3 regions of the Streptomyces sp. NPDC001137 genome follow, and region 3 is predicted to be linked to each of the others. Evidence: riboswitches for the same ligand, from Rfam matches in the RefSeq annotation. Region 3 holds a riboswitch; each other region holds the start of a gene.
The links. A riboswitch is a leader RNA that binds a small molecule or an ion and turns the genes downstream of it on or off. The one in region 3 is predicted to bind cyclic di-AMP.
Positions count from the first base shown of each region.

Region 1: linked by a shared signal. The riboswitch ahead of ABT254_RS31280 (M23 family metallopeptidase) and the one ahead of ABT254_RS14760 (M23 family metallopeptidase) in region 3 are both predicted to bind cyclic di-AMP.
Region 2: linked by a shared signal. The riboswitch ahead of ABT254_RS02355 (transglycosylase SLT domain-containing protein) and the one ahead of ABT254_RS14760 (M23 family metallopeptidase) in region 3 are both predicted to bind cyclic di-AMP.

Region 1 is NZ_JBEPBA010000019.1:18,319-28,817, reverse strand. Features, by position in the region: gene ABT254_RS31310 (GTP cyclohydrolase II) at 1-604, opposite strand, end outside; gene ABT254_RS31305 (MarR family winged helix-turn-helix transcriptional regulator) at 739-1,254, opposite strand; gene ABT254_RS31300 (dihydrofolate reductase family protein) at 1,348-2,478, shown strand; gene ABT254_RS31295 (alginate lyase family protein) at 2,820-3,941, shown strand; tRNA gene ABT254_RS31290 (tRNA-Met) at 4,051-4,124, shown strand; gene ABT254_RS31285 (PP2C family protein-serine/threonine phosphatase) at 4,232-5,314, shown strand; cyclic di-AMP (ydaO/yuaA leader) riboswitch at 5,579-5,736, shown strand; gene ABT254_RS31280 (M23 family metallopeptidase) at 5,748-6,773, shown strand; gene ABT254_RS31275 (aldo/keto reductase) at 6,882-7,832, shown strand; gene ABT254_RS31270 (PrsW family intramembrane metalloprotease) at 7,845-9,164, opposite strand; gene trmB (tRNA (guanosine(46)-N7)-methyltransferase TrmB) at 9,235-10,083, opposite strand; gene lhgD (L-2-hydroxyglutarate dehydrogenase) at 10,311-10,499, opposite strand, start outside.
Region 2 is NZ_JBEPBA010000001.1:494,783-505,281, forward strand. Features, by position in the region: gene ABT254_RS02350 (polyprenyl synthetase family protein) at 1-664, opposite strand, end outside; cyclic di-AMP (ydaO/yuaA leader) riboswitch at 1,365-1,535, shown strand; gene ABT254_RS02355 (transglycosylase SLT domain-containing protein) at 1,540-2,022, shown strand; gene ABT254_RS02360 (HAD family hydrolase) at 2,082-2,939, opposite strand; gene ABT254_RS02365 (FAD-dependent oxidoreductase) at 3,074-4,276, opposite strand; gene ABT254_RS02370 (carboxylate--amine ligase) at 4,344-5,591, opposite strand; gene fahA (fumarylacetoacetase) at 5,855-7,084, shown strand; gene ABT254_RS02380 (M56 family metallopeptidase) at 7,295-8,236, shown strand; gene ABT254_RS02385 (GntR family transcriptional regulator) at 8,441-9,229, shown strand; gene ABT254_RS02390 (4Fe-4S dicluster domain-containing protein) at 9,272-9,499, shown strand; gene ABT254_RS02395 (ABC transporter substrate-binding protein) at 9,516-10,499, shown strand, end outside.
Region 3 is NZ_JBEPBA010000006.1:295,840-306,338, forward strand. Features, by position in the region: gene ABT254_RS14755 (alpha-galactosidase) at 1-1,758, shown strand, start outside; cyclic di-AMP (ydaO/yuaA leader) riboswitch at 2,066-2,233, shown strand; gene ABT254_RS14760 (M23 family metallopeptidase) at 2,238-3,137, shown strand; gene ABT254_RS14765 (SGNH/GDSL hydrolase family protein) at 3,391-4,176, shown strand; gene ABT254_RS14770 (TetR/AcrR family transcriptional regulator) at 4,300-4,920, opposite strand; gene ABT254_RS14775 (glutamate dehydrogenase) at 5,028-6,206, opposite strand; gene ABT254_RS14780 (MBL fold metallo-hydrolase) at 6,497-7,750, shown strand; gene ABT254_RS14785 (DUF429 domain-containing protein) at 7,803-8,591, shown strand; gene ABT254_RS14790 (cupin domain-containing protein) at 8,628-9,014, opposite strand; gene ABT254_RS14795 (helix-turn-helix domain-containing protein) at 9,111-9,503, shown strand; gene ABT254_RS14800 (VOC family protein) at 9,607-10,017, shown strand; gene ABT254_RS14805 (ATP-binding protein) at 10,402-10,499, shown strand, end outside.

The DNA.
Region 1 (10,499 bases), on a different contig from region 3:
GCGTGTGCTGGGTCTGGAGGACCTTCGCACGCAGGTAGCGGACGTTGTGGGCAGTGGTGAAGACCCCCGTGGGCACGCGGTCGCGGACGTCGACGCCCAGGTCGCGGAGCTGGGCCGCCTTGTCGGGGTTGTTGGACAGCAGGTCCAGGCTGTCGATGCCCAGGGCCCCCAGCATCTGCGCGGCCGCCGTGTAGTCGCGGTCGTCCTCGGGCAGCCCCAGGGCCGCGTTCGCCTCGTACGTGTCGAGGCCCTGGTCCTGGAGGGCGTAGGCGTCCAGCTTGTTGTACAGGCCGATGCCGCGCCCCTCCTGGCGCAGGTAGAGCAGCGCACCGCCGCGGTCCGCGATCCGCTCCACCGCCTCCCGCAGCTGCGGACCGCAGTCGCAGCGGGCCGAGCCGAACACGTCGCCGGTCAGGCACTCGGAATGCAGGCGGACCAGAGGCGTTGTACCGGGAGCCGGGTCGCCCAGGACAACGGCCACGTGCTCCTGGCCGTCGGTCAGGCCGTGGAAGGTGACCAGTTCGGCGTCGACGCTGTAGCCGTCCTGGAAGCGCAGCGGCACCCGGACGCGGGCGCGCGGGGTGGCGGCGGGGAAGTCGGGCATGCGGGTCTCCGGGGTCGTCCATATCTGCTTCAGTTTTGAAGCAGCTGCATGGTGGGGAACCCTACCCCATGCTTTAAATTTGAAGCAACAGCTTTTCGGGATGCCCCGGGTTTCCGGGCTGCCTCAGGAACCCCTCAGGAACACGGTCCGGAGGAGCGGCGGCGCCAGGGAACCTCATCCGAGGTCGGGCGCTCCTCCTCCCGCTCCAGTGCCTGCACCACTCCCGAGAAGATCTCCTCCAGCTGCTCGACCTGCTGCGGGGTCAGCTGGTCGAAGAGCAGCGAACGCACGGTCTCCACATGCCCGGGCGCCGTCCGCTCCAGAACGGCCATTCCCTCGGCGGTCAGCATGGCGAAGCTGCTGCGCTTGTCCCACTGGCAGTCCTCGCGCCGGATCAGACCGTCCTTCTCCAGCCGGGTCACGGCATACGTCAGCCGGCTGCGTGTGATCTTCGCCCGCTCGGCGAGATCGGTCATGCGCAGCCTGCCGTCCGGCGCCTCGGAGAGGTTGGCCAGGATGGAGTAGTACAGATGCGGCATGCCGGCGTCCTGCTGGAGCTGCCGGTCGATGGCGTCCTCCAGGAGGTGCGTCGCCGCGATGTACGCGCGCCAGGCGCGCTGCTCCTTCTCCGTGAGCCAGCGAGTCGTCATGCCACCAGTGTAGGTTTGTTTCAAACTTTAACCAAGCGTCCAGATCGCAGCCCGTCGTCCCAGCCTGACCGCCGCCGAGAGTGAGCGCATCCGATGCCGTACCCGTACGTCCTGCTGTCCGCCGCCGTCTCCCTCGACGGCTACCTCGACGACACCGGCCCCGAGCGCCTCCTGCTCTCCAGCCCGGCGGACTTCGACCGCGTGGACGAGGTCCGTGCCTCCGTCGACGCGATCCTCGTCGGCGCCGGCACGATCCGCGCCGACAACCCGCGTCTGCTGGTCAACTCGCCCGAGCGCCGCGCCGCCCGCGTGGCGGCCGGACAGCCGGAGTACCCGCTCAAGGTCACGGTCAGCGGCTCCGGCGACCTGGACCCCGACGCCCATTTCTGGCACACGGGCGGCGAAAAGCTCGTCTTCACGACCGACAAGGGCGCCGAGCGCGCCCGCGCCCTCGGTATCGCCGCCGACCTCGTCCCGCTCGGCCCCGACCTCGACTGGCGCCGCCTCCTGGAGCATCTGCACGAGGTACGCGGCGTGCGGCGCCTGATGGTCGAGGGCGGCGGCACGATCCACACCCAGCTCCTCCAGCAGGGCCTCGCCGACGAACTCCAGCTGGTCCTGGCCCCCGTCTTCGTGGGCGACCCGGACGCCCCCCGTCTCTTCGGCCCCGGCGCCTACCAGCCCGGCCGCCTGCGCCTCACGGAAACCCGCCGTATCGAGGACGTGGTCCTCATGCGCTACGAGCCCACGGCCCCCGGCACCGGCCCGCTCCCCACCGCCGCCGACCACCACTGGCTGGCCCTCGCCTGCGACCTCGCGGCCGAGTGCCCGCCCTCGCGCACCGCCTTCAGCGTCGGCGCGGTGATCGTCGCCGCCGACGGCACGGAACTCGCCCGCGGTCACTCCCGCGAGGGCGACGACCCGGTCGTCCACGCCGAGGAGGCGGCCCTGGCCAAACTGGACCCGGCCGACCCGAGGCTGGCCACGGCGACGGTGTACAGCAGCCTGGAACCCTGCGCCCATCGCGCCTCCCGCCCCAAGCCCTGCGCACGACTGATCCTCGACGCGGGGGTACGGCGGGTGGTCACGGCCTGGCGCGAGCCGGACACGTTCGTCGCGGGGGCGGACGGGAGCGGGCTGCTGGCGGGGCGCGGGGTCGAGGTGGTCGTGCTGGAGGAGTACGCGGGGCGGGCAAAGGCGCCGAACGAGCATTTGCTGGGGTGACTTGAGGGGAGTGACTCGGTGGGGGTGACTTGGGGGGTGATCTTTCAGCGCCGGTCGGCATCTCTCAGCCCGTCCGGCGTTTGAGGACGAGGCCGTTCAGGCCGAAGGGGAGTCTGCGGGCGCAGCCCCCAGCACCGCCCACCACACCCCCCGCACCGGCCGATCGGCCCAACAGATCCTGCGCCCAACTCCGCGAACGGCGACGCTGACCGTACCGGCCGGAGGCGATCGCGGAGGTAGAGCCAGTGAGGTCAGTTCCCAGACGTGCGGCGGCAGTTCTCCTCGTCCTCCTGCTGACGGCGCTCGTCGCCTCCTGCGGCACCGACCCGGGCACCCGCACCATGGCGAGGGCGCTGCCCCCGGGCGCACCGTTCACCCACCCCGGTGTCCTCGTCAGCCAGGCCCAGCTGGACGTCGTACGCAAGAACGTCATCGCGGGCAAGCAGCCCTGGCTGCAGGCGTTCCTCGACATGCGGGACAGCAAGTACGGCTCGTACAAGTACACGGCCCAGCCGACCGCGATCGTCAACTGTCCCTGGGGCGGCAAGGGCGCGAAGGGCTGTCTGGAGGAGCGGCAGGACGCCATCGCCGCCTACACGCAGGCCCTCCTGTACAGCGTCACCGGTCAGCGTGAGCACGCCGCCAAGGCCCGGGAGATCATGGACGCCTGGTCGGCGCAGCTGAAGCGGCACACGGCGCAGGACGCCCAGCTGCAGTCCTCCTGGGCCGGGTCGACCTGGGCGCGGGCCGCGGAGATCATCCGGTACGCACCGGGCGCCGGCTGGCCCGCCGACCGGGTACGGCGGTTCGCGGCCATGCTGCGCACCGCCTACCTCCCCGAGGTCACCAGGGACCTTCCCGACTACAACGGCAACTGGGACCTCGCGATGACCGACGCCGCCATCGGGATCGCCGTCTTCACCGACGACCACAAGACCTTCGACGCCGCCGTCAAACGCTTCCGGGGCCTGGTGCCCGACTACTTCTACCTGCGCAAGGACGGCAAGATCCCGCTCACCCCGGCCGGCTCCGACGCCAACACCGTGCAGAAGCTGGAGACGTACTGGTTCAAGGAGACGAAGTTCGAGGACGGGATCGCACAGGAGACCTGCCGCAACTTCAAGCACGTCGGCTACTCCCTCGCCGCCACCGCGCACATCGCCGAGACCGCCTGGCACCAGGGCGTCGACCTGTACGGCGACGTCAAGGACCGGCTGAAGGCGGCCCTCGACTTCCACGCCCGCTACGAGATGGGGGAGAAGCCCCCGCGGTGGCTGTGCGGCGGCAGGGTCGTCGGGAACATGGGCCCCGACCTGGAGGTCGTCCTCAACCACCTGGAGAACCGGCTCGGCACCCCCGTCCCGGCCGCCCACAAGCTGGTCGCGCAGACCCGCCCGGCCGGCACCGACGACCTCTTCGTCTCCTGGGAGACGCTCACCCACGCGGACAACCCGGCCGCCTGACGCGGGCCCCGCGGGCCCTTACGGACACCGGAAAACCCAGGTGAGCGGGGGCGGACGCAAACCCTGGCGCAGACAGCCCCGCGGATGGCGTATGCTGGTTACACAACGACGCGGGGTGGAGCAGCTCGGTAGCTCGCTGGGCTCATAACCCAGAGGTCGCAGGTTCAAATCCTGTCCCCGCTACTCAAGGCTCAGGGCCGGAGTCCAGTCACTGGACTCCGGCCCTGAGTGTTTCCCCCGGTCGGGCCATCCGGCTCGCCCCGCGCCGCCGTCCCGGGAAACCTGGAGCGGTGGAGCACGAGGGGCCGATCTCATACGCACGCACCTTCGTGCGGCTGCTCCCGGCACTGCTGATCGTCGGCGGGGCCTGCTACGACTACCTCACCCCGTCGCGGTTCACGGCGGGCCCCCTCTTCACGGCGGCCCCCCTGGTCGCCGCCCCGCTGTACTCGCGCCGGGGCACCGTCCTCACCGGCGGCGCGACCGTCCTGGTCGTCACCGCGATCCACGCCGAGGTGGGCATCCTCCTCCAGGTCGAGGCGGTGACCGAGCTGGCCACCGTGGCGACGGTCTCGGTGCTGGCCGTCCTCATCAACCTCCTCGTCCGCCGCAGCAGCGAGGAGCTCGCCTCGCAGCGCGAGATCGCCGAGGCCGCCCAGCGCGCCGTGCTGCCCGAGCCCGCCGAGCGGATCGGAGGGTTCGCGATCGCGGCACGGTACGAGGCCGCGCAGGCGGACGCGTCCATCGGCGGCGACCTGTACGCCGTGCAGGACAGCCCGCACGGCGTACGGCTGGTCGTGGGCGACGTACGCGGAAAGGGGATGGGGGCGGTGGCCGCTGTGGCCGTCGTCATCGGGGCCTTCCGGGAGGCCGCCGAGCAGGAGGCCACGCTGGAGGCGGTCGCGCAGCGGCTGGACCGGGCGCTGGAGCGGGAGGCCGCGCGGCGCGCGGGGATCGAGCTGTTCGAGGGGTTCACGACCGCCGTGCTCGCCGAACTCCCGCACGGCGAGGGCGTCGTACGCATCGTCACCCGCGGCCACCCGCCCCCGCTGCTGCTGTGCCCCGACGGCACCGTGCGCACCCTGCACGCCCGCGAGCCCGCTCTGCCGCTCGGCATGGGCGGGCTCGGGAGCCGGCCCGACCGCGCGGAGGAGACGGCGTTCGGCAGCGGGGCCACGCTGCTGCTGTACACCGACGGACTGTCGGAGGCGCGGGACGAGCACGGGGTGTTCTTCGATCCGGCGGAACGACTCGCCGGCCGGGTCTTCCACGACCCCGCCGCGCTGCTCGTCACCCTCGCGCGGGAGGTGCGCAGGCATGCCGATGAGGCCATGACGGACGACATGGCGCTGCTCGCCGTAAGGCGCCCCTGAGCAGGTGCGGCCGGGCGCGACGAGGTGCGGCCGGTTGTGACCGGGTGTGATCGGGCGAACCCCCTCCGCATAACAACTGACAAACCGTCAATGTCCGTGGGATTCCTGAGGCGCGGTCAACTCGCCCGTTTTTCGCCGTTCATGCGCCGTACGTCCAGGTCGGAAAGGTTAATGATCAAGCGGAACACCTTGGAATCGGCACCCCGGGTCTATTAACGTTCGATAACGCAGCGCGGTCGTCCCAGCCGTCACAAGAGGCGGCTCCGTGCGCACGCGCCGAATCCCGCAAGGGAACCGGGGAACCACCACCCTGGGGTGAATCGCGCTGATACAGCCGTGGCAGCACGGCAGGTATACGCGCGTAGGAGACCTTCCTGCTCCGAACCCGTCAGCTAACCCGGTAGGCGAGAAGGAAGGAAAGGAGCACGCCCACGTGGCGTCCAACCCGCCTGCCCCGCAAGCCCCGTTCGTGCCGAGCACCGAGCCCTTCGGCTTCGCCGTCCGACGCACCGACGAGGGCCCCTGGGAGGAGTGGAATCCCACCGAGGACTCCATCGCCCCGGTACGCGGCCGGCACCGCGTCGCCAAGCAGCGCGGCGGGGGACTCGCCCGCAGCTCCACGGTCCTGGGCGTCGGCGTCATAGCCGCCGTCGGCGCGGGCGGCATGGCCAGCGCCAACACCGGCAAGCCGCCGGTGTCGATCTCCATGCCCGATCTCGCCTCCGTGGGCCATGTCTTCGACGGCGGCTCCGACGCCCCCAAGGGCTCCGCGACCGCGCTCAGCGATGTCGCCACCACCTCCGAGGGCAGCGCACAGGGTGCCAAGGGCGCCGGTGAGGCACTGCGCGACCGGATCATGGCGCAGGCCGAGTCGCAGCAGGTCCAGATCGACAGCAAGAGCCAGGCGGCCACCGAGGCGGCCCTCGCCAAGCAGATCGACGAAGCCGCCGCCGAGGCCGAGAAGGAGGCCGCGGCCAAGGCCGCCGCCGCGAAGGAGAAGGCGGAGGCGGACGCCAAGAAGGCCGCCGAGGCCGCGAAGCTCGCCGAGCTGGCCAAGCAGTTCAAGCTGCCGGTCGTGTCGTACACGATCACCGGCACCTTCGGTCAGGCCGGCTCCATGTGGTCCTCCGGCTACCACACGGGCCTCGACTTCGCCGCGCCCACGGGCACGCTCATCAAGGCCATCCACTCCGGCACCATCACACAGGCCGGCTGGGCGGGCTCGTACGGCTACCGCACGATCCTCACCCTCGACGACGGCACCGAGCTCTGGTTCTGCCACCAGTCGTCGATCAGCGTCAGCGTCGGCCAGAAGGTCAGCACGGGTGACGTCATCGGCCGCATCGGCGCCACCGGCAACGTGACCGGCCCGCACCTGCACCTCGAGGTCCACCTCGACGGCAATGCCACCGGCATCGACCCGATGACGTGGCTGCGCAGCAAGGGCCTCAACCCCTGACACCCGTACGCTCTCCGTCCGTACCCGGAGTGCCGTAGTCCGCTTGTTTACGGGATCTTTGCGCCCACTGCGGAAGAGCGGCCTCCTGGGCGGGCGTTGACGTAGACCATGACTTCTCCTTCTCTGCGCAAGCTGGGCTCCTCCGGCCTCGAGGTCTTCCCGCTCTCCCTCGGCGGCAACGTCTTCGGCTGGACCGCCGACGAGGCCACCTCCTTCGACGTGCTCGACGCGTACACGGCCGCCGGCGGCAACTTCGTCGACACCGCCGACTCCTATTCGTCGTGGGTCGACGGCAACCAGGGCGGCGAGTCCGAGACGATCATCGGCAAGTGGGTCAGGGCGCGCGGCAACCGCGACGACGTGGTCATCGCGACCAAGGTCAGCCAGCACCCAGAGTTCCAGGGCCTGTCCGCCGCGAACATCAAGGCCGCGGCCGAGGCGTCCCTGCGGCGCCTCGACACCGACTACATCGACCTCTACTACACCCACTTCGACAAGCCCGAGGTGCCGGTCGAGGAGATCATCGGCGCGCTCGACGAGCTGGTGAAGGCGGGCAAGGTCCGGCACATCGCCGCGTCCAACATCTCGCCCGACCGGCTCCGCGCCTCCCTGGAGTTCTCCGACCGCGAGGGCCTTGCCAAGTACGTGGCCCTGCAGCCGCACTACAACCTGGTCTCCCGCGACACGTACGAGGGCGAGCTGCAGGAAGTGGCCGCGCGCTACGGTCTGGCCGCCGTCCCGTACTTCTCCCTCGCCTCCGGCTTCCTCACCGGCAAGTACCGGCCCGGCGCGACGGTCGACAGCCCGCGGGCGGGCGGCGCGGCCAAGCACCTGGAGTCCGAGCGGGGGCAGCGGGTCCTGACCGCCCTCGACGAGATCGCCCAGGCCCATGACGCCCCGGTCGCCACGGTCGCCCTGGCCTGGCTCGCGGCCCAGCCGACGGTCGCCGCCCCGATCGCCTCCGCGCGGACGGTGGAGCAGCTCCCGGCGCTGCTCGCGGTGGGCGAACTGACGCTCACCGACACCGAGGTCGCCCGCCTGACGGAAGCGTCGGCCTGACCGCCTCGGGTCCTACGACCGGTACGGGTTGTACGCGGGATTCGGCACCGCCGGGTACCCGTACGCCCCGTACACCGGCCAGGGCGGCGCCGCCACCGGCACCGGGGGCGCCGTCATCCGTGCCGCGTGGTCCAGCGCCGGGCGGGCCACCTCCCGGCGCCGCCACAGCTCGTACAGCAACTCGCGTTCCCTGACGACGAAGTCGGCACCGGCGCGGCCACGGCGCCCCCGGTGCCGCAAGAAGGCCAGGGAGGTCGCGTACGCCTCGTACTGGGCGACCTCGCGTGCGGCGGGCTTGCCGAGGTGGCGGGCGGCGTGTTCGCGGGCCAGCCGGCGTGCCCGCATCGAACCGAGGGCATAGGGCTCGGCGGGGGTGAGCCAGCCCGCGACGGCGTAGGCGGGCAGTTCCTCTCGCACGGTGCGCAGTTCGCGCTGGCGGGTCCAGATCACCAGCCAGGTCAGCAGGCCGAACGCGGGGACCATGAAGGCCGCGTACACCGCGAAGAAGCCGTACTCGCCGAAGTCCGAGGAGCCGTTCCAGATCGCGTGCATGCTCATCGCGAGCAGCAGGCCGAAGAGCGGGACGAGGACCCGCCGCAGGTGCTGGCGCTCCGCGGAGAGCGCGGCGATGCCGAAGCCGATGCCGGTGAGCACGGTGAACAGCGGGTGCGCGAACGGGGACATGATGATGCGCACGAAGAACGTCGCCGCGGTGACGGAGGCGATGCCGCGGTCGCCGTTGAGCTGGTCGGTGCCGAAGGCGGTGCCCAGGTAGAGGATGTTCTCGGTGAACGCGAAGCCGGTGGCGGTGACCCCGGCTATCACCACCCCGTCGACGATCCCGGTGAAGTCCCGTCTGCGGAACAGGAAGACGAGCAGCACGGCGGCCGCCTTCGAGGACTCCTCGACTATGGGCGCTATGACGGTCGCGCCGAGGGTGTCCGCGCTGGACGGGTCGGCGGTCGCCGTCGCTATCCACTTCGTGGCGAAGCTGTTGGCGACGATCGCTATCAGCGCCGCCGCACAGGCCCCCCAGGCGAAGGCGAACAGCAGGTTGCGCCAGGGGCCGGGGGCGACGCGGTCCAGCCAGCGGAACGCGGCTATGAGAAGCGGCACGGGCAGCACGGCCAGCCCGAGCCCCACCAGGAACCCTTCGGTGCCGGTCTGTTCGCGCACCAGGGCGAGGATGACGAGCCCGGAGAGCGCGAGCAGGGTGATGAGCGCGCCGTAGCGGACCGCTCTGCGCTGCCACCAGTGAGCGTGCCCGAGCGCACCGCCGGCCGGGCCGCCGGGGTGTGGCGGATGCGTCGGGTACGGGGGAAAGGTGGCCACGGCATTGACCCTAACGAGGGAGGGCGCCGCCCGCGACGGTACTTCGGATTGCCCGCAGGGCCGTGGGGCGTCAGGCGCCGGTGGGGGGCTGGTTGTGGTGCTGTACGCGACGGAAGAGCAGGTCGTTCACGACATGTCCCTTGTCCAGTCCCTGGCCCTCGAAACGGGTCAGCGGCCGGAAGTCGGGACGGGGCGCAAAACCGCCCTCTGGCTGCGTGTTCTCGAACTCCGGATGCGCCGTCAGCACTTCGAGCATCTGTTCGGCGTACGGCTCCCAGTCGGTCGCGCAGTGCACGATCCCGCCGGGTCTGATCCGGGCCGCGGCGAGGTCGAGGAACTCCGGCTGGATCAGCCGCCGCTTGTGATGCCGCTTCTTCGGCCACGGGTCGGGGAAGTAGACGCGCAGGCCGTCCAGCGAATCCGGGGTGAGCATCTCGCGCAGCAGGATGATCGCGTCCCCGTTGGCCACGCGGACGTTGGACAGCCCGTCGTGGTCGGCGAGGTTGAGCAGGTTCCCCTGCCCCGGGGTGTGCACGTCCACGGCGAGGATGTTCGTCTCCGGGTCCGCGGCGGCCATCTGCGCGGTGGCCTCACCCATCCCGAACCCGATCTCCAGCACGACGGGATTGCCGTTCCCGAACAGCTCGCCGAGATCGAGGGTCCGCTGCCCGTCGATGTCCAGCCCCCACTTGGGCCACAGCCGCTGCAGCGCATCGGCCTGCCCGGCGGTCACCCGGCTCCGCCGCGGCTGGAAGCTCCGGATCCGCCGCTCGAAGTGCGACCCGGCAGGATCGGCCTTCGGCCCGTCCGGGAACCGTGGCTCCCCCTTGACCCGGGTATGCCGGACCGACACTCCGGGGATGTGCGGCACATGATCGCCGGGGCGGGGGGCTTCGGGGGTGTTGAGGGAGTCAGACACAGTGGGGTCGATTTTACGGGCACGGTGAGGCACCCAGCCCGGGGCGCCGGCTTCTCGGCGCCGGCCGGCAATCCCGGCCCGTCCGGCGTTTGAGGACGAGGCCCCTTCAGGGCCGAAGCGGGGGTCTGGGGGCGGCAGCCCCCAGGTACGGGACGGGTAGGGGGGGCGGGGGCGAGCTGCATCCGGCAGCGGATCCGCCGCGAGCCCGACCCCGCCGCCGGGCTACCTCACACCGAGCCCAGCATGGCCAGCGCCCGCCCAGCCACCTCCCGCCCGATCGGCAGTGAAGCGGTCGCCGCAGGCGAGGGCGCGTTCAGCACATGCACGGCCCGAGCCCCCTCCTTGATCAGGAAGTCGTCCACCAGCCCCCCGTCCCGCAGCACCGCCTGCGCCCGCACCCCCGCCGCAGCCGGCAC
Region 2 (10,499 bases), on a different contig from region 3:
CGTCGTCCGCCAGCTGGAAGGCGACCCCCAGCCGCTCCCCGTACTGCGTCAGTACGTCCACGACCGTCTCGTCGGCGCCCGACATCATCGCCCCGAAGCGGCACGACACGGCCACCAGGGAACCCGTCTTGCCGCCGAGCACGTCCAGGTAGTGGTCGACCGGGTCCCGGCCGTCCTGCGGCCCCGCCGTCTCCAGGATCTGCCCCGTGACCAGGCGCTCGAACGCCTCGGCCTGGACCCGGACCGCCTCGGGGCCGAGGTCGGCGAGGATGTGCGAGGCGCGCGCGAACAGGAAGTCGCCGGTGAGGACCGCCACCGAGTTGCCCCAGCGGGTGTTGGCGCTGTCGACGCCGCGCCGCACGGCGGCCTCGTCCATCACGTCGTCGTGGTACAGCGTCGCCAGATGGGTCAGCTCCACCACCACGGCCGACGGCACGACACCCGGCGCATACGGATCACCGAACTGGGCGGCGAGCATCACGAGCAGCGGGCGGAACCGCTTCCCGCCCGCCCGCACCAGGTGCTGGGCGGCCTCCGTGATGAAGGGCACCTCACTCTTGGTGGCTTCGAGCAAACCTTCCTCGACGGCCGCCAATCCGGCCTGGACATCGGCTTCCAGAGCCTGGTCCCGCACGCTCAGCCCGAACGGCCCGACGACGGTCACGAGGGGTCTCCTGTCTGCTGGTGTCTACTGGCGGTTACACGGTTTGTCGATAGGTCGCTGACATCACTCAAGTCAGCGTATCCGGTCACCTTTCGATCACCGATGCCACCCACCCGTCCAGCCCGGGCGGTATCGGATCACGACCGGTATGTTTTTGATCAACCGATAAGAACGGATATCTATCGACTTGTCTATCGGGGTGTCGGCCGACCCGCCTCTCGGAGCACCCCCCGGCTCGTCCCCGGCGCGCCGCTCGGCGTGTCCCTCGTTTGAACGAGCCCGAAACATCCTTCCCCCACGAAACGACTCACGAGGACCTCCGGATCCCGGGCCCGGGGTGCTCGACGGGCGACCGTCATGACAACGACGTGCACCACATGACAGGTTCCGCTTTCGCCCCCCAATGAGGCGATGGGCGGCTGGTTGACTATGAGTTGGGGTCATTGCCCTTTTTGCCGTTCTTGCGGATGCCGGTGACTTGACTCACACGGCACGACGGACGCGCGGTGCCGATTCCCCCGCCGCTTCCCCACCCCCGCAGGCGAGTTGAGGCTTGGCAACCGCAAAGGATCAAGCACCCCATAAGCCTCAGACCAAGGTCAATAGGCCTGATCTGTGAGCCCGACACTTGTTCCCGCCATGTGCTCTCGCATACGTTCCCGGCCTGTCGGGCGGACGCCGAATCCTGCCGCCGCCCGCGCACGACCATCGACCGAACCACTCGCACGGCAGGAGCGGGGGAACCAGGTAGGCCGCCGGACCGGGCATCCCGGTGCGGCTAGGGGTGAAGCCGCGTCGCCGTACGGCTGCGCGGCCGGGCATCTCCCCGCCCGAACCCGACAGCTCACCTCGCAGGCGACGGAGAGGATCCCGCCATGCCTGCAACAGGTCAGCACCGCCGTCCCAGAAGCAACCGCCTCGCCCGCAAGCTCGCCGTCACCGGCACCGGCGCCGCCGTTCTCGCCCTTCCGCTCATCGGGGCGAACACCGCGTCCGCCGCCACCCCGACCGTGGCCAACGTGAAGTCGATGGGCTACGCCGACAATCTCGACGGCTGGATCAGGGGCGCCCTCCAGGTCATGAAGCAGAACGGAATCCCCGGGACGTACAACGGGATCTACCGCAACATCATCCGCGAGTCCTCGGGCGACCCGGCCGCCATCAACAACTGGGACTCGAACGCGCTCGCAGGCACTCCGTCCAAGGGGCTGCTGCAAGTCATCGACCCGACATTCCTCGCCTACCACGTGCCCGGCACGGCGATGAACCCCTTCGACCCGATCGCAAACATCACGGCCGCCTGCAAGTACGCTGCCGCGCGGTACGGGTCGATCGACAACGTGTTCGGCGCCTACTAGGCGCTTTGCGGCGGAGCCGCACAGGGATACAGCCCCGCGCCCCTTCGGGGTGCGACCGCTCACAGCCCCTCGAGCTGGCCGAGCTCCACGAGTTCGTCGAGCTCCCCGAACTCGACGAACAGTCGCTCGAGGACGACGGCGATGCCGTCGTCCTCGTTCGACAGGGTGATCTCGTCGGCCACCGCCTTGAGTTCGGGGTGGGCGTTGGCCATGGCGACGCCGTGGGCGGCCCAGTCGAACATGGGAATGTCGTTGGGCATGTCGCCGAAGGCGATCGTCTGCTCAGGACCGAGTCCCAGGTGTGCGGCGGCCAGTGCGAGGCCCGTCGCCTTGGTGATGCCGCATGGCTGGAGTTCGACGGTCCCCGGTCCCGACATGGTGACGGTGGCCAGCGAACCGACGACCGAGCGTGCCGTCGCCGCCAACTCGTCGTCGGACAGTGCGGGATGGCGCAGCAGCACCTTGCTGATGGGTTCGCACCAGAGGTCGTCGCGCCGGTCGACCCGGACCGCCGGCAGCGTCGGATGCGGCATCAGGTAGCCCGGTTCGATGAGCGTGAGGCCCTCCACACCGTCCTGGTCGACAGCCGCGTACACCTGGCCCACCTCGGCCTCGATCTTGCCGAGGGCGGTCTCGGCCAGCTCCCGGTCCAGGGTGACGGACCACAGCAGACGGTCCGCGCCCACGTCGTACACCTGCGCGCCCTGCCCGCACACCGCGAGCCCCCTGCTGCCCAGTTGGTCGAAGAGCGGCCGCACCCTGGGGGCCGGCCGGCCCGTCACGACGAGGTGCCGGGCGCCGGCCCCGGCGACCCGGGCGAGCGCGGCGAGGGACCGGTCGGACAGCGTGTCGTCGCCTCGGAGCAGCGTGCCGTCCAGGTCGGTGGCGATGAGTGCATATGCGGTGGGTGCGGCCATGATCAGAGAATACGGACAGGACGCCCCACCGACTCATCGCGAACCGGACGACGGCCCGTTGCTCCACCGTCCCTCGCCCAACTCCCTTATCCTTGTGGGCTCTTCATCATCAGGCCGGGGCCCGCGGCCCCGGCCTAGCCGTGCGCTGCCGCCAGGTGTTTGGCCAGCCTCGGAGAGGCGAACTCGGTACCGCACACGAAACGCATCACCGGGCCGTACGACGCCGCGGCCGGCAGGCCGGTGAAGTACAGGCCGGGGACCGAGGAGACGTATCCCGCGCCCAGTTTGGGTGTGCCGCGGCTCACCGCGAGACGCGTGCGCAGTTCGTGGCCGAGGAAGTCCATGGCCGCGATGTCCACCCGGTAACCGGTGGCCGCGATGACGTGGTCCGCGGACATGTCCTGGACGCGGCCCGCGTGGGTGCGCACCGTGAGCTCGCAGCAGCCGTCGGCCGCGTCCGCCCGCACGATCCGGTCGACCTCGCTGACCTGTACCTTCCCCTCGAAGCGGTCGCGCAGCCACCAGGCGCCGAGCGGGCCGAGTACGCGCCGCACCAGGTAGTGGCGGGTCTCGGCCGGCAGGTAGCGGTAGGGGTGCGGGTAGTAGCTGAGGGCCCACAGGGACCAGGCGCGGCCGAAGGGCGACTCGGGGCGCAGCCTCGGCTGCTTCCACGGCGGTGCGCCGAAGGCGACCCTGCCGCGGCCCCGGGAGACCACCCGCACCCGTGCGCCCGCCTCCGCCGCCAGCGCCGCCGTCTCCAGCGCGGACTGGCCTGCGCCGATCACGATCAGTTCCTTGCCGGCGTAGCGCGTCAGGTCGTGCTGCTGGGAGCTGTGGGAGACCGGGCCCGTGGGGGTGGGTCCGTCCGCCGCGGCGGTGGCCAGTTCGGCCGGCAGGTACGCGAGGCCGGACAGACCGGTCGCCACGACGACCGCGCGGGCGGTGAACAACTCACCGGAGTCCAGCTTCAGTTCGAAGCCACCACCCTTGCGCCGGTCCACCGACACCACCCGCACCCGCTCCAGTTCGGGCACCAGCTTCTGCTGGAACCACTCGCCGTAGGAGATGAAGGTCTCGACGGGGATGATGTCCTCGTCCGTCACCAGCCGCCTGATGCCGGCGGCGTCGCAGTAGTCTGCGAGTGTGTGGCCCTGCTGCGGCGCGTCCAGACTGGAGGCGGCAGGGGTCGACTTGAGGAGCATTCCGGCGGGCATGTGGTCGCGCCAGCTGACCATGGGCTCGCCGAAGACACGGACCGGCAGTCCGCGTGCTCGGAGATGGGCGGCGGTCGACAGGCCGAAGGGCCCGGCGCCGATGACTGCAACCGGTTGAATCACGAAGTCCCTCCCCAGGACGCTCACTTCGTCACTTCGTGTGGTTCGTCTCGGGCGGCCGACCGGTCGGCTAGCCGCCTGAACTGGTGGTGCTGCCGCGGCGGTTGGTCCGCCACAGCTGGTACAGGTGCTTCGCGCCCGGCCGCACGAAGCGCGCGAGCATCGTGAGGAACGGCAGCGGGTCGTCACCCGCGAGCCAGGCCAGCTCCGTCCCGCTCGCGCGCGCCGGTGCGTGCGGCGTCGTATAGCCGCTGCGGCGGTAGGCGAGCAGGGCGGGCAGGTCGATGTTCTCCACGATGTACCGGTGGCCGGCCCGCTGTTCCCCCTCCGGGACGGAGCGGCCGGTCAGGTCCAGATGCATGGCGCGGACGACGTCCACCCCCGACTCGTTCTCGAAGAGCCGGAACTGGGCGCCCATGCGGGGGTTGAAGTCGAGGAGTTTGTACTGTCCGTCGCGCCGGTCGAAGCGCAGGTCGAGGTCGATGATGCCGGTGAAGCCGATCTGCTTGATGAAACGCGCGGCGATGTCCGCGAGTTCCGGGTTGTCGACGACGTACGCGTTCGCCGTCATGCCCGCGTGCGGCGGCCAGGAGCGCACCTTGACGCCGGTGAACATGGCCAGCGGGGTGGAGTCCTGGTCGAAGTAGGCGTGCACGATCCAGTCCTCGGCGTCCTCCCTCGGCAGGTACTCCTGGAGGATCACCCCCGGGCACTCGCCCCAGTCCCGAGCGAGGCGCAGCAGGCCCTCGGGGGTGGAGATCCGCGTGGTGCCGTTCACCGCCGGCTGCCTGCGGCGGACGAACGCCTCACGGTTCTTGGCGACCACCGGGAAGCGGGCCTTCTCGGCGAACGTGACGATGTCGTCGTACGACTGCGGGAAGGCGGCCGTGGGGCTCGGAATGCCGTGTTCCACGCACAGTTCGTGCAGTCCCTGCTTGCTCGCGAGGCGGCGGGGCAGGGCGGGCTCGACCCGTGGGAACAGGAAGCGGCCGGCGAGCGCGTCCTGGTGCTCTGCGATCAGCACCGCCGCCTCCTCGTCGGTCGGGACGAGGACGGCCGGGCGGCCGATGCGGCGCCCGATGCGCAGCAGGCCCTCCACCAGACGGGCGGGTTCCTCCGTGCCGGTGGTCGGCCAGACGAAGGCTTTCTCGAGATAGCGGGAGGAGGCGGCGGGTGTGTAACGGTCCTCGGCGATCGCATACATCGGCACGCCGAGACGGCCCAGGCTGCGGATCGCACCGACACCGCCGTGGTGCAGCGGGTAGTCGCCGAACTTGACGATCAGGCCCGGCACTTCACGGTCGGCCGCGAACGGCACACTGCGCGCGCTGCTGGCCACGGGTCCCCCCACGCGTCCCCCCTACGGACCGGACCCACCCCGTCCGTGTCCCCCAAAGGACGCTAAGCCGGAATTGCCACGTCCGACAAGCCCAATTCGGACATTGCAAACTCTTTAGACACTGCCCAAGACTGGCAACCCGGCCGTAACGTGTGGCGCGTCCACACAGCGGCCATGTAACGGTTCGCGCAGGTGGCACACGACAGACGGTCCGCGACACAGTGAGAGTGAGGCAGCACCCCATGCCCCCCTTCGATGTCCCCGAGGGCGATCCCTTCGGTCCGCACAACCTTCCGTACGGCGTCTTCTCCCCCGCCGGCTCGACGGAGCGGACCGTCGGCGTCCGGCTCGGCGAGCATGTCCTGGACGCGGGCGCGGCGGCGCGGGCGCTCGGTTCGCCGTACGCCTCCCTGCTCGCGCGGCCCTCGCTGAACCCGCTGCTCGCCGCGGGCCGCACCACCTGGTCGGACGTACGCCGCGCGCTGACGGCGTGGGTGACGGTACCGGCGCACCAGGAGGCGGTCGGGGCCTTTCTGCATCCGCTGGCGTCGGTGACGCTCCACCTCCCGTTCGAGGTCGCGGACTACGTCGACTTCTACGCCTCGGAGAACCACGCCCGGAATGTCGGCCAGATCTTCCGCCCGGACGCCACGGACTCGCTGACGCCCAACTGGAAGCATCTCCCGATCGGTTACCACGGGCGGTCCGGCACGGTCGTGGTGTCGGGCACGGACGTCGTACGGCCGTCCGGGCAGCGCAAGGCCCCGGCCGACGCGGCGCCCGTCTTCGGGCCGTCCGTCCGCCTCGACATCGAGGCCGAGGTCGGATTCGTGGTGGGTGTGCCCTCGGAGCGCGGGCGGCCGGTGGCGCTCGGCGACTTCCGGGAGCACGTCTTCGGTCTGTGCCTGCTCAACGACTGGTCCGCGCGGGACATCCAGGCCTGGGAGTACGTCCCCCTCGGCCCGTTCCTCGGCAAGTCCTTCGCCACGTCGGTGTCGGCGTGGATCACCCCGCTGGACGCGCTGGAGGACGCGCGGGTGGCACCGCCGGAGCGGACCCACCAGCTGCTGCCGTATCTGGACGACGCAGCCGACTCGGGCAACGGTCCCGGCGGGTACGACCTGCGGATCTCCGTCGCGATCAACGGCTCCGTCGTCTCCGAGCCGCCGTTCTCCACCATGTACTGGACGGCCGCGCAGCAGCTGGCCCATATGACCGTGAACGGCGCCTCCCTGCGGACCGGCGATCTGTACGGGTCGGGCACGGTCAGCGGTCCGGAGCCCGCGCAGCGCGGGTCGCTGCTGGAGCTGACCTGGAACGGGCGGGATCCGCTGGAACTTCCCGAGGGCAAGCGGACGTTCCTGGAGGACGGGGACGTGGTGACGTTGTCGGCGTGGGCGCCCGGACCGGGCGGGACCCGCGTGGGCCTCGGCGAGGTGAGCGGCCGGATCGTGGCAAGCGCGACTGAGTGAGCGGGAGTTGCGGGGCGTGACGGCGGCGGCACGGGTCGTGCGGGTGGTCGTACGAGACGTGCGAGATGTACGAGGTGTGTCGTACGGGACGGCCGTCGTCCCCTGACTCCTGGGCCGTTCGCCGTCATACTGGCGGCGGCGCCTTGTGCGCCGAGCCGCACCACCCGAGCGCCCCGCCCCTTCCTCCGACCAGGATCCGGAGACCGTGGCATGACCGTCTGTCTGCTCCTGCTGAGCCTCGTCGCCCTGATGGCCGCCGTGCCGGTGCCGCGTGCGCTGGTGCGGTCGGCGTGGCCCGAGCGGGAGCCCGTGGTCGCGCTGTGGGTGTGGCAGTGCCTGGTCGCCACGGTCCTGCTGTGCTGTCTGACGGCGCTCGTGCTGGGCGCGGCCGCCGTCTTCCACACCTTCCGCGACCACGTCTTCGCGCCGGCGCCGCCGGCCGTGACCGCGGCGTACGACCTGACCGCCGCGCCCGCCTGGTCCGCGGCCCTCACCCTGCTGCTGGCCTGCGGCGCCGCCTGGACGACGGCGATGCTCGCCCGCGAACTCGTCGAGGCGCGCCGCCGCCGCGGGCAGACCCGGGCGCATCTGCGCGAACGCGCCCCCGAGCTGCCCGCCGGGCTGGAGGAGGCGGCGCGCGGCCCCCTGCTGGTGCTGGAGGACGAGTACCCGGACGCCTGGTGGATGCCCGGGCACCCGCCCCAGCTGGTCGTGACCACGGGCGCCCTGCACCGGCTCACCGACCACCAGCTCGACGCGGTCCTGACGCATGAACGCGATCATGCGCGGGCGCACCACGACTGGCTGCTGCATCTGTCGAGCGCGCTGGCCACCGGGTTTCCCCGCATCCCGCTGTTCGCCCACTTCTGCGAGCAGACGCACCGGCTGGTGGAGCTGGCCGCGGACGACACGGCGTCCCGCCGGTGCGGCCATCTGACCACCGCGCTCGCCCTGATCGAGCTGAACCAGCACCGCGGCGTACTGTCCTGCGCCTCCAGCCACCGCCTCCTCGGCGAACGGGTCGACCGCCTCCTTGAGCCGCCGCCGCGGCTCGGGCGCCGGCACCGGGCGCTGACGACGACGGTGGCGGCGCTGGTGCCGTTGCTGCCGCTGCTGATCGCGTTCGCACCGGGGCTCACGGCGCTCGGCTGAGCCTTGCCCTGAGGGCTGCTTTCTTCGGGACGGGCGCTTTCGGCCCGACGGCCTCGTCCTCAACGCCGGACGGGCTGATCCGTCGTGGCAGATCTTGCTTGAGGGTGAACGTAATCCCAGGTCAGCGCCCCACCTGACGCCCCGGCAAGTGGCGCAACACTGCTGCAACACTCCGTTCCCTACCAGCTCGCTATGGTTCGAAGCATGCCTCCCGCCGACCGCATCCGAGACCACGCCGGACAGGGCGCGACCACCGTCGCCGCCCACCGTGCGCGGCGTCGGCTGCGCGCCGACCAGGCAAGGCAGCTTGCCGACCTGCTCCGCCACCAGCTCCTGGCCGGCGGTTTCCCGGACGGCACACTCCCGCACGAGACGACCCTCGCCACGGAGTACCGCGCCACCCGCAACACCGTCCGCCAGGCGCTGGACCTGCTGAGGGCCGAAGGCCTCGTGGAACGGCTCCCCGGAGTGGGCACCGTGGTCGTCGCCGAGAAGTACCCGCACGGCCTCGACCATCTGATGGGGCTCGCGGAGACCCTCCACGAACACGGCCGCGTCACCAACGAGGTCCGCACCGTGGGCCCCGCCCCCGCACCCGCCCCGGTCGCCGAACGCCTCCGCGTCCCCGCCGGCGACGACGTCCTCTACATCGAACGCCTGCGCAGGCTCAATGGTCTGCCCCTCTCCCTCGACCTCACCTACATCCCGCTCGACATCGGCACCGCCCTGCTCGGCGCCGACCTGGAGAACACCGACGTCTTCCGCCTCCTGGAGACGATCACCGGCCGGCGTCTCGGGCACGCCGAGATCACCCTGGAGGCGGTCAACGCGGACGCCCACTCCGCCGCCGTACTCGAAGCCCCGCGCGGCGCGGCCGTCCTCATGCTGGAACGGCTCACGCACCTCGCCGACGGCCGCCCGGTCGACCTGGAGTTCATCCGCTTCCGCGGCGACCGCATCACCATGAGCGGTCTGCTGCACCGCTCCCTCTGACCTCTCCCCGCCCTCTTTCAGACCCGTTTCCCGGAGACAGCCATGCCTTTGGTGCCCCAGCGGGCCGACGTGCCCGTGACCATCGACGAGTCGAAGTGCATCGACGGCTGCACCCTCTGCGTCGACATGTGCCCGCTGGACTCCCTCGCCATCGACGAGAGCAGCGGCAAGGCCTATATGCACGTCGACGAGTGCTGGTACTGCGGCCCGTGCGCGGCCCGCTGTCCCACCGGAGCCGTGACGGTCAACATGCCCTATCTGCTTCGGTGAAAGGCCCCGAACTCCCATGAAACACAAAGCAGTTGCCGCAGCCGCCGCCCTCCTTCTCCTCCCGCTGACCGCCTGCGGCGGCAACGCTGCGGCCGGCAGCGACGGCTCCACGGTCACCGTCACCGTCGGCTACCAGTCCAAGACCATCAACACGGTCACCGCGGGCACCCTCCTGCGCTCCCTCGGCTACTTCGAGAAGGAGCTGAACTCGCTGGGCGACGGCAAGCACTACAAGGTGGACTGGCAGGACTACGCCACGGGCGCCCCCATCACCGCGCAGATGACCGCAGGAAAGATCGACATCGGCTCGATGGGCGACTTCCCGCTCCTCATCAACGCGGCCCGCGGCAAGCAGCTCGGCAAGCCGACCCACCTGGTCTCCGTCACCGGCTACAACCTGCGCGGCGGCCTCAACACGATCGTCACCTCCCCGGACTCGAAGCTGGCCACCCTCACCGACCTGAAGGGCAAGAAGGTCTCCACGAGCGTCGGCTCCGCCGCCGACGGCACGCTCGTACGGGCCCTGCAGCGCGCCGGCATCGACCCCGACAAGGGCATCCAGAAGCTCAACCAGCAGCCCGCGGTCGGCGCCTCGGCCCTGACGGCGGGCAGCGCGGACGCCTTGTCGCAGTTCGTCGCCTGGCCGGGCCTGCTCACCTTCCAGGGCAAGGCGAAGGCCCTGTACGACGGCGGCCGGCTGAACCTCCCCACCTTCCACGGCGTCACCGCCCGCGAGGACTTCGCGGGGCAGCGGCCCGCCGTGCTCGAAGCCTTCCTCAAGGCCCAGTCGGAGGCCACCGACTACCTCAACGCCCACCCGGTCGCCGCCGCCGAGTCGGTCGCCAAGGCCACCGGACTACCCGCCGAGGTCGTCTACCTCTACAACGGCGCCCACGGCATCTCCACCTTCGACCCGGCGGTCAAGCCGCAGCTGATCTCCGCGCTGAAGAAGGACGTCGCGGTCCTGAAGTCGGCCAAGCTGACCGGCGACATCGACGTG
Region 3 (10,499 bases):
CTCCGGCTGGGCTTCCGGGACGGTGGGCTCGCTATCACGCTGCACTACCGGATGCGGCACGACGTCGTGGAACGCTGGGTGACCCTCGACAACGAGGGACCCGCCCTGGAGCTGCTGCGGGCCGACTCCGCGACCTGGACACTGCCCGAGCGCGAGGAGTGGCGGCTGTCCCAGCTGCACGGCCGCTGGGCCGCCGAGTCCCGGCTGACCGCCTCGCCTCTCACCTACGGTGAGAAGGTCATCGGCAGCCGCCGCGGCCACACCGGCCACCAGCACCTGCCCTGGGTCGCCCTCGACACCGACGCCACCGAGGAGTACGGCGAGGTCTACGGCTGCGCTCTGGGCTGGTCGGGTTCCTGGCGGATCGCGGTGGCGCAACTTCCGGACGCGCGCGTGCAGATCACCGGCGGCGTCGGTTACGACGACTCCGGGCTGCTGCGGCTGGAGCCGGGGGAGTCGTACACCACCCCCGTCTTCGCCGGTCTGTGGAGCGACGGCGGCTTCGGCGGCGCGAGCCGCGCCTGGCACGCCTACCAGCGTGCGTACGTCATCCCGGACGCCGACCAGGACCGGCCGGTGCTGTTCAACTCCTGGGAGGCCACCGAGTTCGACATCTCCGAGGAGCAGCAGGGTGCCCTCGCGCGGCGGGCCGCGGCGATCGGCGTCGAGCTGTTCGTGGTCGACGACGGCTGGTTCGGCAAGCGCACCAGCGACCGCGCGGGACTCGGCGACTGGACGGTCAACCGGGACCGCTTCCCGAAGGGCCTCAAGCCTCTCGCGGACTATGTGCACGCCCTCGGCATGCAGTTCGGCATCTGGGTCGAGCCCGAGATGGTCAACCCGGACAGCGACCTCTACCGCGCGCACCCCGACTGGGTGCAGTTCCAGCCGGGTCGGAAGCGGACGGAATTCCGCAACCAGCTCGTGCTGAACCTGGCCCGGGAGGACGTGCGGGAATACCTCTGGGAGCAGCTCGACGCGCTCCTCTCCAGCGCCCCCATCGACTATGTGAAGTGGGACTTCAACCGCTGCTTCACCGACGCGGGCTGGCCCGGCGAGTCCTACCCGCAGCGCCTCTGGGTCGATCATGTCCGGGGCCTTTACGCCCTGTTGGGCCGGCTGCGGGCGGCCCACCCCGGTGTGGCCTTCGAGTCCTGCTCGGGCGGCGGCGGACGGATCGACCTCGGGATCATGAGCCGTACGGACCAGGTGTGGACCTCCGACAACACCGATCCGCTCGACCGGCTCGCCATCCAGCACGGCTTCAGCCAGATCCACCCCGCGCGGGTGATGGCCGCCTGGGTCACCGACAGCCCGAACACCCAGCTCAACGGCCGGGTCAGCTCGCTGCGCTTCCGGTTCGTGAGCTCCATGGCCGGCGTGCTCGGGGTCGGCGGGGACCTCACCCGGTGGACCGAGGAGGAGCTCGCCGAGGCCGGCGAGTGGGTGGCGCTCTACAAGGAGATCCGGCCGCTGGTGCAGCACGGCGACCTCTACCGGCTGCGGCCCCCGCGCGGCGGGCTGAGTGCGGTGCAGTACATGCGCGGGGACGAGGCGGTCGTCCTCGCCTGGCTCCAGGCGCAGAGCCACGGCGAGCCCGTACCGGCGCTGCGACTGCGGGGCCTCGACCCGACAGCCTGGTATGAATGCCCCGAAACGGGCGAAATCCATAGCGGTGCCGTATTGCTGCATCACGGTCTGAGGACGGGATTGCGTGGCGACCTCGATGCGGCAGTTTTCCGTCTGCGGCGCATCTGAGCCTTCTGTCCGGTTTGGCGCTCCTTCTGCCTCTTCATTCCAACTCGCTCCCGAATAGGGGAACCTGGAGCAGGGGCACGTGAGGAGCGTCATATCCGTGACGGTGCGTGGCGCGTCATGTCCACGTAATTCATATGCTCAACAAGGCTGTTTGACGGAGACGATCACCCCGGAATTCACGCAGGGTCACGGCGTTTTCTCTCAAGGGATCAATAAAAACGCATTCACGGGGAACCGGCACTTGTTCCTCTGCGTCTTGGTCGCTTACGTTCGCCACCAATCCGGACGGACGCCCAATCCTGCCGCCGCCCGGTACCCGCAAAACTCACCCGTGAACGGCAGGAGCGGGGGACCCACAGGTACAACTGCCTGTTCCGGTCTCCGGAACGGCTAGGGGTAAAGCCGCGTCGCATGCGCGGCCGGGCATCTCCAGCCCGAACCCGACAGCTCACCTCGCAGGCGCCGGAGAGGAATTCGTCATGCCCGCGAAGGGTAAGCACCGTCGCCCGAAGCCCCAGCGCTTCACCCGTTCCATCGCCGTCGCCGGAACCGGTGGCGCCGCACTCGCTCTCCCGCTCATGGGGGCCACCGGCGCCCATGCCGCCACCACTCAGTCCCCTCCCCGGGCGGTTTCCGAAAAGGCCGTCCAGTCCCTTCCGGTCGCCGAGAAGAAGGCGGCCCGGAAGAGTGCCGGCGGCAATGCGGGTGTGCGGACCTATTCGGTACGGGCCGGCGACTACCTCTCGAAGATCGCCGACGAGCAGCATGTCGCCGGCGGCTGGCACAGGCTCTACTCGGACAACCGCAGGGCCGTCGGCGACGACCCGTCGCTGATCCACCCGGGCCTGAAGCTGACGATCGGCCGGAAGGCCGCGACGGACACCGCCAAGTCGTCCTCCTCGTCCGCCTCGAAGACGTCCTCCTCCGCCGGCAGGGCGACCGCCACCAAGGCCTCCCAGTCCGCCCCCACCGGCTTCACCCTCCCGGTGATCGGCGGCACCATCGGCACCGGCTACCACGTGGCCGGCAGCATGTGGTCCAGCGGCTACCACACCGGCGTCGACTTCGTCGTCCCGACCGGCACCTCCATCAAGTCCGTGGGCGCGGGCACGGTCGTCTCCGCGGGCTGGGGCGGTGCCTACGGCAACCAGGTCGTCGTCAGGCTCGCCGACGGCTACTACGCCCAGTACGGCCACATGTCCCAGATCTCCGTCTCGGCCGGCCAGTCCGTGACCGAGGGCCAGCAGCTCGGCCTGTCCGGCGCGACCGGCAATGTGACCGGCCCGCACCTGCACTTCGAGATCCGGACCACGCCCGACTACGGCTCCGACGTGGACCCGGTCGCCTACCTCCGCTCGAAGGGCGTCGGCGTCGGCTGACATCCCCCGCAGTCAACTGCCTGACACAGCTGCCGAAGGCCGGACCTCGATCCCCGGGTCCGGCCTTCGGTGTCGCCGCACAACATCGCTGACGCCTCAACAGCCCTGGTAGGAAGGTTATTCCGGGCTTGGTGAACACTTTAGAAGTGGCTTATCTCACCGCGCGTCAACCCTTTCCTACGGTCGCGTAGGTCACATTCGAAGGTGAATCATGGTCGGTGTGGCAGACGATTCGAAGAGTGACAGCAGATCAGTGATCGGGTCGTACGTTGCGGTGGGGGACAGCTTCACCGAGGGCGTCGGCGATCCCGGCCCCGACGGGGCGTTCGTCGGCTGGGCCGACCGGTTCGCGGTACTTCTCGCGGACCGGCGACCCGAGGGCGACTTCAGTTACACCAACCTCGCCGTACGCGGCAAACTGCTCGACCAGATCGTGGAGGACCAGGTACCGCAGGCCGTCGAACTGGCGCCGGACCTGGTCTCGTTCTGTGCGGGCGGCAACGACATCATCCGTCCCGGCACCGACCCCGACGAGGTCGCCGAGCGTTTCGAGCGGGCGGTGGCCAAGCTCACCGAAGTCGCCGGCACCGTCATGGTGACCACCGGCTTCGACACCCGTGGCGTCCCCGTGCTCAAGCACCTGCGCGGCAAGATCGCCACCTACAACGGTCATGTCCGGGCCATCGCCGACCGGTACGGCTGTCCCGTGCTCGACCTGTGGTCCCTGAAGACCGTCCAGGACCGCAGGGCGTGGGACGGCGACCGCCTTCACCTCTCACCCGAGGGGCACACGCGTGTGGCGTTGCGCGCCGGGCAGGTCCTCGGTCTCGAGGTGCCGGCCGACCCGGACCAGCCCTGGCCGCCGCTCCCGCCGCGCGGCACCCTCGAGGTGCGACGGGACGACGTGCACTGGGCGCGTGAGTACCTGGTGCCGTGGATCGGCCGCCGGCTGCGCGGCGAGTCGTCCGGGGACCACGTCACGGCGAAGGGTGCGCTGTCGCCGGACGACATCAAGATGCGGATCGCTTCGGTGGCCTGAGGGCTGCCAGGAGTCGCCTGAAAACCGTACTGGGCGGGGTGCTTCGGATGGCTGGAGAACGGCCCTCGCCGCGACGGGCGGTGAAGCGGCCCGGTGGCACTGAGCCCCCGCCGAGTGCGGGGCTCAGTGCTCCGAAGCCGTCGACATCGCCCGCTCCAGCCCCAGTTCCCGGGCCAGCGCCTCGTCCACCCACTCCTGGGCCCGTGCCCGCGACACCGCACCGGCGTACGAGGTCAGCTGTACGGCGAGCCCGTCCAGCAGGGCGGTCAGCCGCAGAGCCGCGCCGTGCGGGTCCGGGCAGTCGAACTCGCCCGCGGCCACGCCCTCCGCGATGACCTCGGCGATCGCCGCCTTCCACTGTCTGTCGAGGTCGCGCGTGACCTCCCGCAGCGAGGGCTCGCGCAGCGCCGCCGCCCAGCCCTCGATCCACAGCCGCCAGCCCTTGGCCTGGCCCGTCGGCGCGTACCAGCGCACCGCCGACCGCAGTCGCCGCAGCGCCGTCGTACGGCGGCCGAGAAGCCGGCGCAGCTGCGCGAGGTCGTCCTCGGCCGCGAAGGTGAAGGCCGCGGCGACCAGCTTCTCCTTGGTCGAGAAGTGGTACAGCACCAGCGCGTTGCTCACGCCGAGCGCCGAGGCCACGTCGGCGATCCTGACCGCCGCCACACCCCGCGCCTCGATCTGCCCGATGGCGGCTCGCAGCAACTCCTCGCGCCGCTCGGCCACACTCAACCGCACTCTCGCCACGCCGTCACCCTATTCCGTCGCCGCTGACAGCGCCGGGTGAGGCCGTCAGTTGGCGGGTTCCGGAGGGTGCGGGCTGCGGCCGTACCCCTGCCCGACCCGGCCCGTCGTCACCGGTACCAGCCGAAGCGTTCCGCGATCACCGGCAGCCGGTCCGCGACGATGGCGTGCGCGGCCGCCCGCGGGGTCGTCCCGTCGGACTCCGCGCGGGCCAGCATCTGCTCGGTCAGGGCGCGCATCGAGCGGCGGGTGTGGGTGAACGCCTCCTCCGCGTCCGCGCCGATGTCGCCGAACAGGGTCCACCACCACCAGGCGTTGGTCCCGGAGTTGACGACCACGTCCGGCAGCACGGTCACCCCGCGCGCGGCCAGCAGCTCCTCAGCCTCGGGCAGTACGGGCATGTTCGCCGCCTCGACGATCCACCGGGCGGTGATCCGCTCCTGGGCGTCGGTGTCGATGGCGTACGAGACCGCCGCGGGCACGAGCACCTCCGCCTCGGCCGACAGCCAGGCGTCACCGGGCAGTTCACGGTCGGCCGGGCGCAGGACCGCACGGTCCACGGTGCCGTAGGTGTCCCGCGCGGCGAGCAGCGCCTCGACGTCGAGACCGGCCGGGTTGGCGATGGTGCCCTTGATGTCGGCGACGGCGACGACGGTGAGCCCCGCGCGCGCGAGGAACCGCGCCGTCGCCCCGCCCATCGTGCCCAGCCCCTGCACGGCGACCCGTGTCCCCGTGTACGGCACGCCCGCCCGGTCCAGGGCGGCCAGCGCCGACTCGGCGACCCCGCACCCGCCGACCAGCTCGTCCAGACCGATGCCGCCCACCTCGATCGCGAACGCGTCCGCGAGCCTCCGCCGCGCCGCCGCCTCGTCGTCGAGCAGCGGATACACGGCCTGGACCGACGACACCAGGCCCGCCTCGGCCGCCGCCCGGTCCACCAGGTCCTGGCTGAGACCGAGGTCCTCGCCGGTGGTCCAGAAGTTTTCGACGTACGGCTTCATGGCGCGCAGGTAGCGCACCAGGAGCGCGTACGCCCCGGGGTCCCGGGGATCGCAGTCGATGCCGCCCTTGGCGCCGCCCAGGGGGACGTAGCGACCCTCGGGGTTGTAGTGCAGCGCCTCCTTCATGGTCATTCCGCGCGCGAGGCCGGTCACCTCTTCGAGGGTGCAGCCCGCGCGCATGCGCAGTCCGCCGCTGGAGACGCCGCGCACCAGCCGGTCGACGACCAGGAAGCCCTGGCGGCCGGTGAGGTGGTCGGTCCAGGCGACCGACATCAGGGGGGCGGTCATGCGGTCTCCTCGCGGATGGTGATCAGGGTGGCGGCGCCGGCGGCGAAGGCCCCCATTTACTGAATCGGCAGTCAGTATCGGAACCGGGGGCACAGCGTGTCAACGGACGGATCGATCACCTCGGCGCCGGCAGGGCGACGGGAATGGACGCCGACGGTCCGCGGTTCACCGAGCGGTAGGCAATCTTTGGGCTTTCCTTGGAATGAGTCCGCAGCGCCCCGGACGACCCAGGTGTTGTCGGAGGAGCCGACCATAATGGAATGCCTCGTCGACTCCCTCCTGGAGGTACCGTGTCCGGTTTCCGTTCCCTGAGCTCCGGGCTCCGCGCGCTGCAGCCCGCGGGCTTCGGCGCGGACCCGAGCGGTGAGCGCCTCGCGCGCATCCGCAGGTCACCGCACTTCAAGGACGGGGTCTTCCAGAATCCCGGAGGCACCGCCAGGACCAGGCCCTCCGGCTCCACACTGGACTTCGCGAAGGTCTTCTTCGACAAGGACGAGCGGCCCCGGCGCGCCCCCAAGGGCACCGTGCCGGTCTACCCCACGACGCTCGCCGACATCGCGAAGCCGCCGGCCACCGGACTGCGGCTGACCTGGATGGGGCACTCCAGCGTGCTCGCCGAGATCGACGGGCAGCGGGTGCTCTTCGACCCCGTGTGGGGCGAGCGCTGCTCCCCGTTCTCCTTCGTCGGCCCCAAGCGGCTGCACCCGGTGCCGCTGCCGATCGCCGCGCTCGGCCCGGTCGACGTAGTCGTCATCTCGCACGACCACTACGACCACCTGGACCTGCCCACCATCAAGGCCCTGGCCGGCACGGACACGCTGTTCGCCGTCCCCCTCGGCGTCGGCGCCCACCTCGAACACTGGGGAGTCTCGGCCGACCGGCTGCGCGAGCTGGACTGGCACGAGGCGACCAAGGTCGGCGGCCTCACCCTGACCGCCACCCCGGCCCGCCACTTCTGCGGCCGCGGCCTGCGCAACACCCAACACACCCTGTGGGCCTCCTGGTCCGTCGCCGGTGACGAGCACCGGATCTTCCACAGCGGCGACACCGGCTACTTCGACGGCTTCAAGGACATCGGCGCCGAGCACGGACCCTTCGACGCCACGATGATCCAGATCGGCGCCTACTCCGACTTCTGGCCCGACATCCACATGACGCCCGAGGAGGGCATGCGCGCCCACCTCGACCTCCAGGGCGGCGAGCCGCACGGCGTGATGATGCCGATCCACTGGGCCACCTTCAACCTGGCCACACACCCCTGGGCGGAGCCCGGCGAGGGCACGGTCGCGGCCGCCCGCGCCACCGGTTCCCGCGTCGCCCTGCCCCGCCCCGGAGAGCCCTTCGAGCCCACCGCCGAGACCGTTCCCTCCGAGCCGTGGTGGCGCGCCGTCGCCCAGGCCCCGGCCGGCGGCTGGCCGACGGCGGACGTGCTGACGAAGGCGGCGATCAAGACGACCGCCGACTCCGGCGCCGAGGCCCAGGCCGGGGCCGACGGCAGGTCCGCGGAGGGCACGGGGGAGCCGGAGACGGTATCGGCGGGCTGACCTCGGCAGGGGGGCGGTGACGCGACCCGGCAGGCCGGGAGAGGATTCCGGCATGAGCGGTCAGCACACGGTGACGGTCGGCGTCGACCTCGCGGCGAGTGCACGGCGTACCGCCGTGTGCCGTGTGGTGTGGGCAGCCGACGGTGCCCCGGCGGCGGAGTTCGTCGTGCCGGAAGGGGACGAGGACCTGCTGGCGCTGGTCCGGGCCGCCGACAAGACCGGCCTCGACTGCCCGCTCGGCTGGCCGTCCAGCTTCGTGGACACCGTCCTCGCCCACCACCAGGGCCTACGGCTGCCGCCGGCCGCCCGGTTCGGGGAGCGCACGGACGGCCGTCCGGGCCTGGACGCGCTGCGGTTCCGGCTGACCGACGACCTCACCTGGAAGGCGACGTCGATGCGCCCTCCGCTGTCGGTCTCCACCGATCTGCTGGGCGTGGTGGCGTTGCGTGCGGCCCGCCTCCTGGACGCACTCGCGGCCACCGGCACCCCGGTGCCCCGGGACGGGTCGGGTCAGGTCGCCGAGGTGTACCCGGCCGCCGCGCTGCGGCGGTGGGGCATCCGCCCGGCCCGCAGCTACAAGAGCGCCACGCCCGAGGCGCGCGAGGTCCGCGAGCGCATCCTTCTCACGGTCGAGGAGGGCCTGGGGCCGGTCCTGCCCGAGCCCGTGCGCTCCACGTGCGCCGACAGCCACGACCACCTGGACGCCCTGCTCTGCGCCCTGGTCGCGCGGGCCGTTCTGGTCGGGGACACCCGGTGGCCGGAGACCGCGCAGGAGCGCGCGGCCGCCGGGCAGGAGGGCTGGATCCACCTGCCGGGCGGGGAGCTGGCCGCCCTTCGCTGACGACACCGCCGGCCGAAGGGGGCGCGAGCCGGCGTCTCAGCCCTGCGCGGGCCCCTCCACATTGAACGTGGACTGCCCCGTCCCCGCCCTGGTGACGATGATGTCGGCAGGTTCCGCCGACGGATTGCTCTCCCGGTGCACGGCGCCCTTGGGAACGTAGATGAAGTCGCCGGGACCGGCTTCGACCGTGCGCGAGCCGTCCGGGCCGAACTCCATCCTCAGAGCGCCGGTCAGGACGTAGATCACCGACTCGTGCTCGCCGTGGTGATGCCAGCCGGAGGCCGCCCCGGGTTCGGTGCGGACGAATCCCGACCACATGCCGTCGGTGGCGAACGCCTCCTGCCGGTCCATTCCCGGTGTCGCGGGCCCGGGCCGCCGGTCGCCGGGACGGGCGACGGCAACCTCGTCGTGTGGAGGCTCCATGAGGGCTCCTTCCGTTCGGGCCGTCGAACGGCGGCCCCGTCTCCCCACCAGGCTAGCCAGGGGCCCTGACGAGGCGAACCGTGGTGTGATGGCGCCGTGAGCCGCGCCGCCGAAGAATCGAACCGCCGCATGCTGCGGGCCAGGGACGCGATGGACCGCGCCTACGCGCAGCCGCTGGACGTGCCCGCCCTGGCCCGGATCGCCCATGTCTCCCCGGCGTATTTCGCCCGCACCTTCCGCGCCACGTTCGGCGAGACACCGCACCGCTATCTGCAGCGCCGCCGCGTCGAGCGCGCCATGTTCCTGCTCCGGGAGACCGACCGCAGCATCACGGACATCTGCTTCGAGGTCGGTTTCGGCAGCCCGGGCACCTTCAGCCGCACCTTCCGCGACGTCGTCGGCCGCTCGCCCAGGGAGTACCGCAAGCAGGCCGTCGCCCTGGACGTCCCCACCTGCTTCACGATGGCGTGGATGCGGCCGAGCGCCTGATGGACCCCTCGTCGGTCCGAACGTTCGTCCTTCTGCTCGTTCCTCGGCGGACAGAGCAGTTTCGGATAAGTTTTCGCGGGGCCGGGCTCGTAGCGTGATGCTCATGTTCACAGCAATCACGCACTCGCAGATCTACGTCCTCGACCAGGACGAGGCGCTCGACTTCTACGTCGGCAAGCTGGGCCTGGAGGTCAACACCGACGCCGACCTCGGCTTCATGCGCTGGCTCACCATCAACGTCCCCGGCCAGCCCGACCGCGAGGTCCTGCTGGAGCGGCCGGGCCCGCCGCGGCTGTCGGAGGAGACCGCGGAGCAGGTCCGCGAGCTGCTCACCAAGGGCGCGACGGGCGGCTTCCTCATCTTCCGGACCGAGGACTGCCGCAAGACGTACGAGACCCTCAAGGCCAAGGGCGTCGAGTTCACCGAGGAGCCCACCGAGCGGCCGTACGGAATCGACTGCGGCCTGCGCGACCCCTTCGGCAACAGCATCCGCTTCACCCAGCCGAAGGGCTAGGTCAATACACTCAGTGACGTTCGGGGGATGACTTCTGGAGGCGCGTGAGCGTCCCGAACCGGTCCCGGCGGGCTGTCGGGCGTACAGAAAAGAGCATTCGGCGAGGGCCGGGGAGCAGTCGCACCCCGGCCCTCACTCTTTCCTGGTGACCGCTTCTGACCAGCTCTGATCGATCCTTCATTCGGCGGGATCATGTGCCCGCTGGGTTTATCGGTCTGTCGTACGAGCCCTCATACCAGAGCGGGACGCTGTGCGTGGGACTTTGTCAACTGCCCACCGCACATGATGCGTTGGCGACTACTGTGAGTGTCCATCGGGCGACGCATGCCCGAACCGCGCAGCACGCGCCCCAGGCACCGACGGATCAGTACGACGAGGACACCGATGTCTCACCTTCGCGCACCGGCCGCACGCGCAGACCGCCGCGAGGGCGGGCGGCACGGACGGCCGGTTGCCCGTCCCGTCCCCTCGCTGCCCGAGAC